3 regions of the Kitasatospora sp. NPDC059673 genome follow, and region 2 is predicted to be linked to each of the others. Evidence: riboswitches for the same ligand, from Rfam matches in the RefSeq annotation. Region 2 holds a riboswitch; each other region holds the start of a gene.
What was found. A riboswitch is a leader RNA that binds a small molecule or an ion and turns the genes downstream of it on or off. The one in region 2 is predicted to bind cyclic di-AMP.
Positions count from the first base shown of each region.

Region 1: it holds a riboswitch for cyclic di-AMP, as region 2 does, so the genes downstream of both, ACFV18_RS14640 (transglycosylase family protein) here and ACFV18_RS06115 (transglycosylase family protein) in region 2, are expected to answer to the same signal.
Region 3: it holds a riboswitch for cyclic di-AMP, as region 2 does, so the genes downstream of both, ACFV18_RS10735 (transglycosylase family protein) here and ACFV18_RS06115 (transglycosylase family protein) in region 2, are expected to answer to the same signal.

Region 1 is NZ_JBHWEN010000010.1:137,757-140,012, reverse strand. It holds gene ACFV18_RS14645 (MFS transporter) at 1-812, opposite strand, end outside; cyclic di-AMP (ydaO/yuaA leader) riboswitch at 1,227-1,396, shown strand; gene ACFV18_RS14640 (transglycosylase family protein) at 1,400-2,256, shown strand, end outside.
Region 2 is NZ_JBHWEN010000003.1:307,288-309,543, forward strand. It holds gene ACFV18_RS06110 (cytochrome P450) at 1-655, shown strand, start outside; cyclic di-AMP (ydaO/yuaA leader) riboswitch at 873-1,086, shown strand; gene ACFV18_RS06115 (transglycosylase family protein) at 1,090-1,758, shown strand; gene eno (phosphopyruvate hydratase) at 2,011-2,256, shown strand, end outside.
Region 3 is NZ_JBHWEN010000007.1:13,515-15,770, forward strand. It holds gene ACFV18_RS10730 (hypothetical protein) at 1-734, opposite strand, end outside; cyclic di-AMP (ydaO/yuaA leader) riboswitch at 1,233-1,406, shown strand; gene ACFV18_RS10735 (transglycosylase family protein) at 1,391-2,256, shown strand, end outside.

The sequences.
Region 1 (2,256 bases), on a different contig from region 2:
GCCCCGCCCCACTCGCGATCCGCCAGGACCGGGCCGAGCACGAACACGGAGGGCAGCACCACCACGTGGTAGATCGCAATCGCGAGCATGCCCGACCACACCCAGGTCCGTTCGCACACCTGCCGCCAGCCGACCCGGAGTTCGGCCAGGAATCCGAGCCGCTCGGCGCGCTCCGCGACGGCTTGCCCGCCCACTGTGCCGAGCCTCGCCAGTACGGCGGCGCTGGCCGCGAAGCTCAGGGCGTCCATCAGCAGGGCACCGCCAGGCCCGGCGACGGCGACCAACGCGCCGGCCAGCACCGGCCCGATCACCAACCCCACGGAGTGGACGAGCCCGCGCAAGGCATTGGCCTCGCCAAGCCGTTCACCGGACACCAGCAGCGGGATCAGCCCCGTGGAGGCGGGCAGGAAGAATGCGTCCGCCACCCCGAACACCACCATCAGCAGCGCCAGCACCCCGACCCGGGCCGTCCCGGTGAGCAGCAGCACCGCGACGGCCGCCTGGACCGCGCACCGCACCAGATCGGAGGCCAGCATGATCCGCTGTCTTGGCATCCGGTCCGCCCACACGCCGCCGACCAGCACGAACACCAGCATCGGCAGCAGGCCGGCCGCAGCCACCAGGCCGACATCGGCGGCCGACCCGCCGATCGACAGCACGGCGAACGGTAGCGCCACGAACGACACCCTGTCGCCCAGGACGGACAACGACTGACCGACGAACAGACGGGCGAACTGACGCTCCACCCGGAGCACTTCAGGAATCAGCACAGCCATGGGCACCTCCACAGCGGGTCGGGGAACAGCGATCACCGCGATGGTAGGAAGCCTCCGAAGTGGCTGTCGCGCGATTTATCCACAACGCCCCCAATGCGCCGATTTCGCTCAACTGCCTCGCTTTTCAAGCCACTTGAGGAACCCTCGACACCCAACCGCCCAAGCGGGGCTGTCCGCCTTCCCCTCCACCCGCTCCCCCAATCCCACCGATCGGCCAGACTTTCGCAGCCGACCACCCGATCACCCCATCGCCCGACTGCCCGACCACCCATCGCCCGGCCGGCCGACCGCCCGCCCGGCTGCCCGGCTGCCCGACCACCGGGCTGACGCAACTCGGCCGTGACATAGGCGCGATGAGCTTGTGATTACTCCGTTCGAGTGATTAGGCTCGATCCGGCCCGCACCGCCGGGCCCCACGCGCGGCAACGCCGAACCCTGTCCGCCGCGTTGCCGGGTCGACCACCACAACCCTTGGACAGGGACGGGGGAACCAGGTACGTCGCCGTCCCCCACGGCTAGGGGTGAAGCCGCCCGCACCGGCTCCGACCGGTACGCGGCGGCCGGGCCTTCCTCCCGGTCCGAACCCGACAGCTCACCTCGCAGGCGTGCGGAGAGGATCGGGCATGCTCTTCACGGGTTCCGGGCGCCATCGTCGGCAGAGCCAGGCGGAGAAGGCAGCCGAGCGGGCGATCGCCGCAGCCGGCGTCGCCGGCGTCGGCCTCGCACTGCCGCTGCTCGCCGTGACAAGTGCGCAGGCCGCACCGAGCACGGTCTGGGACCGGGTCGCCGACTGCGAGAGCGGCGGCAACTGGAGTTCCGACCCGGGCAACGGCGTGTACGGCGGCCTCCAGATCACCGCCCAGCGCTGGCTCGACTACGGCGGCACCCAGTACGCCGAGCTGCCCAGCGGGGCCACCCGCAGCCAGCAGATCGCGGTCGCCGAACGCATCCTGGCCACCGAAGGCCCGCAGCCCTGGGCCTCGTGCGCGGACTCGGCGGGCCTGCGCACGGTCAGCGCCCCCGGTGTGGTGGACGACAACGACTCGGCGGACGAGGCGGGTTCGCTGCGCGGCGCCCGCGGCATCGCGGCCGTCAACACCGCCTCGGACGGCACCGTCGCGCCGCGGAACGCCACTCCGGTGTTCTCCGGCCTGCCCGGCTACGACCCGGTGTACCACGTGTACTGGTACGAGAAGAACGGCGGCTGGTTCTGGACCAGCCACCAGAGCCTGTACGAGCGCTACATCCAGCTGACGCACCCCCAGCCGCCTGCGGCCACACCGGCTCCGACCGCCACCCCGGACGGCCGGACCGTCCCGACTGCTCCGACCGCTCCGACTGCCCCGGCCCCTTCGAGCGACCAGAGCACCAACCCGAGCACCAACCCGAGCACCGACCCGAGCCCGAACCCCACCACGCCCACCGGCGACCAGACCGGCAACGGCAACGGCGCCGAACCCGGCAACGGCACCAACCAGGG
Region 2 (2,256 bases):
CGGGTACCTCGCCGACCTGATCCACCGCAAGCGCGCCGACCTCGGCGACGACCTGATCTCCGGCCTGATCCGGGCCGGCGACCACGGCGAGCACCTGACCGAGAACGAGGCCGCGGCGATGGCCTTCATCCTGCTGTTCGCCGGCTTCGAAACCACCATCAATCTGATCGGTAATGGGGCATTTGCCCTACTTCGCAACCCTGTTCAGCGCACCCTGCTCCAGGAGTCGCTGGCGCGCGGCGAGTCGGGCCTGCTGGAGACCGGCATCGAGGAACTCCTGCGCTACGACGGGCCGGTGGAGCTGGCGACCTGGCGGTTCGCCACCCGGCCGCTGAGCATCGGCGGGGTGGACATCCCGGTGGGCGACCCGGTGCTGGTGGTGCTGGCGGCGGCGGACCGCGACCCGGCCCGGTTCTCCGAGGAGAACACCCTGGATCTGGCCCGCTCGGACAATCCGCACCTCGGTTTCGGTCACGGCATCCACTACTGCATCGGCGCGCCGCTGGCCCGGCTCGAAGGGCAGCGCGCGATCGGCACACTGCTGACCCGGCTGCCGGATCTCCAGCTGGCCGCCGATCCGGCCGAACTCCGTTGGCGGGGTGGGCTGATCATGCGCGGGCTGCGTGAACTCCCGGTCTCCTTCACGCCCCGCTGACCCGGTTTCGACCGCCGCCGCCCAGCCCCCGCACGTGACCCTCCGTGGACCCGGCGGGGGCGCGTGATGCGCCCCCACCCCGGGCGAATCGGACATATATGGACGGTTTGTGCACGAGAAGTGAAGGTCCGTAATTTCGACGTGATACCGGTGATATGAGCTTGTGATTGCTCGTCAGCTCTGCTTACTCTCCGATTTGCCCGCAGCTGCGGGCCCCGAACGCGGCACGCCGAGTCCTGTCCGCCGCGCTCTCGGGACACCGACCAGGAATCGGACAGGAGCGGGGGAACCAGGTGTGAACGCCGTAGTCCCAACGGCTTGGGGTGAAGCCGCCGGGGAACGGACGCAACCGCGTCCGGAGTCCCAGGCGGCCGGGCCAGCCTCCCGGTCCGAACCCGACAGCTCACCTCGTAGGCGTGCGGAGAGGAAGTCCCATGCTGTTCGCCGGTACTGGACGTCACCGCCGTAGCACCAAGGCCGAGAAGGTCGTCGCCGCCGCAGGCATCGCCTCCGTGGGCCTGGCCCTGCCCCTGCTGTCCGCCACCGGAGCGGCAGCCGCACCCGCCGACACCTGGGACCAGGTGGCCCAGTGCGAGAGCGGCGGGGACTGGAGCATCAACACCGGAAACGGGTACTACGGCGGCCTGCAGTTCTCCTCCTCCACCTGGCGCGCCTACGGCGGCGCCGAGTACGCCCCCCGCGCCGACCAGGCCACCCGCACCGAGCAGATCGCGGTGGCCGAGCGGGTGCTCGCCTCCCAGGGGCCCGGCGCCTGGCCGTCCTGCTCGATCAAGGCCGGCCTGTCCCGGGGCGGCGACAGCTCCGAGGACACCGCCTCTCGTTCGCAGCCGCGCTCGTCCGCGCCCAAGCAGAAGCAGTCGAAGACGCAGCAGCAGTCCAAGGCTCCGAAGCAGGGTGCCCCGGCCGCCGCGCCGGCGCAGACCGGCGCCGGGAAGTACACCGTGCAGGAGGGCGACACGCTCTCCGGGATCGCCGCCGCACGGAACGTCTCCGGCGGCTGGGAGCAGCTGTTCACGGCGAACCGCGCGGTGATCGGCGCCGACCCCGATGTGATCATGCCCGGGCAGGTGCTGGCGCTGTGACGGCGCGGGTCGGCCGACTCCGGCCCGGCGGTCGAACGGTCCCCCGGTTCGCCTGACGATCCGTCCGCTCCGGGCGTGCGCACAGCAGTTCGCGCCGCCCGGGGCGCACCGCCGACGGGCAAACAGGTGAACTACCAGTGAGTAGCCGGGCCACACGGTGAGACGACGCCCGGCCGCGCGTGGCCGCAGGCATGTCTGCGGCTAGGCTCTGGGCGTAACGACCACACATCCGCTTCCGCTAGGAGATGCCTCGTGCCGTCCATTGATGTCGTCGTAGCCCGTGAGATCCTCGACTCCCGCGGCAACCCCACGGTCGAGGTCGAGGTCGGTCTCGACGACGGCAGCACCGGTCGTGCGGCTGTCCCGTCGGGTGCCTCCACCGGCGCCTTCGAGGCGCTGGAGCTCCGCGACGGCGACAAGAACCGCTACTTCGGCAAGGGCGTCGAGAAGGCCGTCCTCGCCGTCATCGAGCAGATCGGCCCGGAGCTGGTCGGCTAC
Region 3 (2,256 bases), on a different contig from region 2:
TGGGCGTGCTGGAGCGGAGCGGTGAGGGTGACGTTCGGGCCGTCCACCCGCTGGACCGTCACCAGGTCGTAGGAATCGGAGAAGCCCTCGGCGTCGGGCGGCGCGGTCGGCGTGACGGCGAGTTCGTCACCCACCTGCCAGCCCTCGGGTGCGGCCGCCAGCTTCAGCACGGCGTCCCCTGCCTTCAGCTCGGTGGCGGCCCGCACCCACGCCGTGCGGGGCGCGCCGTCCAGCCGCAGGTAGCCGCGGCCGGTGACCCACAGGCCGGTGTCGGTGTCGACGACGCTCATGCCGCCGCCCTGGAAACGGCGCTCGTCGATGTCGGGAAAGCGCAACGTATGGGTGTGCGCCGCCTCGGGCGCGAGCGCGAGCGTGCCGCGGACCTCGACGTTGCCGGTACTCTCCAGCGTCAGCGACCGGTCGGTGGCGAACACCAGCGACCCGCCGGTGTCGATCAGCAGCGAGCCGACCTTGGCGTCCCCGTCCAGCACCACCTTGTCGGTGATCCGCACGGCACTCCCCGCCCCGGGCACCTTCCCGCCCCACCCCTTGGCGTCCGACCACCTCCGCCCGCCCTGGTCCACCGCCCCCGCCACCGGCTCCGCCCCGGCCAGCGACTGCCGCAGCACCACTCCCCCACCGACGGCCGTCACCGTCCCGACCGCCAGCCAGGTCAGCATTCGCCGCCGGCCCAGCAACGGCCGCCGGTGCCGCCCGTTCTCCCACTGCTCCACGATGGCCGCCTCCCGAAACGCGCAGGGACTCCGAATCGTCGGGGGCAGCATAGGTGGCGGGTTCGGTGGAAATCGGCGACTTCCGAGGCGACTAAGCATTCTGACGTACCGTCATCCACCAGTTCGGCAGAAATGGGTGACGGGGGCAATTCCATGACCCGTCAGCAATGGGCCCTGGACGCCGGAGCAGAGTGGACAGAAGCTCACAAATCACCCATCGACTGACTCCCAAACAACCACAGAAGTGAACTTTCGCCTGACAAGTGCCATAACCACCCAAAACGGGCACAAGATCGACAACTTCCTGACGGCAGCCCAGTTCCGGCCACGCACAGCGGAGTTCGTCCGGAATTCCTTGATCGCATTTTCCGGGCCCGGTGACGGCCGTCACAGGAATTTGCGAATCGTCCTTAAATCCGCTTAATCTCCTGCCCACGTTCGTGGACACACGGACCCAGCTCGCCCGGAACGCCGAATCCTGCCGCCGGGTGGGCCGGCTCATGCGAAACGCACCGCGGCAGGGGCGGGGGAACCAGGTAAGTCGCCCTGGGGCGGTCCTGACGGACCGGTCCGGGGCTTGGGGTGAAGCCGGGCGCGCCGAGAGGTGCGCGCGGCCGGGCAACTCCAGCCCGAATCCGACAGCTCACCTCGCAGGCGTGGGAGAGGAACGCATCTTCATGCTGCCCATCAGCGCCAAGCGCGCCCGCCGTCTGATCGCCACCACTGGTGTGGTGGGCATCGGCCTCACGGTTCCCGGCCTGGCCGCGGGTACCGCCTCCGCCGCGTCGGTGGCCACCTGGGACAAGGTCGCGCAGTGCGAGTCCAGCGGCAACTGGTCGATCAACACCGGTAACGGCTTCTACGGCGGCCTGCAGTTCACCGCCTCCACCTGGGCCGCCTTCGGCGGTACCGCCTACGCCCCGCGCGCCGACCTGGCCACCAAGGACCAGCAGATCGCCGTCGCCGAGAAGGTGCTCGCCTCCCAGGGCCCCGGCGCCTGGCCGGTGTGCTCCGTCCAGGCCGGTCTGACCAAGGGCGGCGCCGCCCCGCAGGTCAACACCTCCACGGGCTCCACCACCGCCCAGACCCAGGCCCCGAAGCCGGCCGCCCAGCCGCAGGCTCCGAAGCAGACCCAGCAGGCGGCCCCGCAGCAGCGTCAGGGCCAGGCCCAGAGCCGCCCGCAGGCCCCGGCCCAGCCGCAGGCCGACCAGGGCGCCCAGGCCGCCGGCAGCTACACCGTGGTGGCGGGCGACTGGCTGTCCGCCATCGCCCAGCACCAGAACGTCGAGGGTGGCTGGGAGAAGCTCTACGAGCTGAACCGCTCCGTCCTCACCAAGGGCCCGGACATGATCTACCCGGGTCAGAAGCTGGCGCTCGGCAACGTCGCGGTCGCCGAGACCCCGGCCAAGCAGTCCGCCCCGGCCCGCAAGTCCTCCGGTTCGACCCCGGCGCCGAGCACCCCCGCCCCGGCGCAGCCGAGCACCCCCGCCAAGCCCGCCACCACCACGACCGCCACCACCGC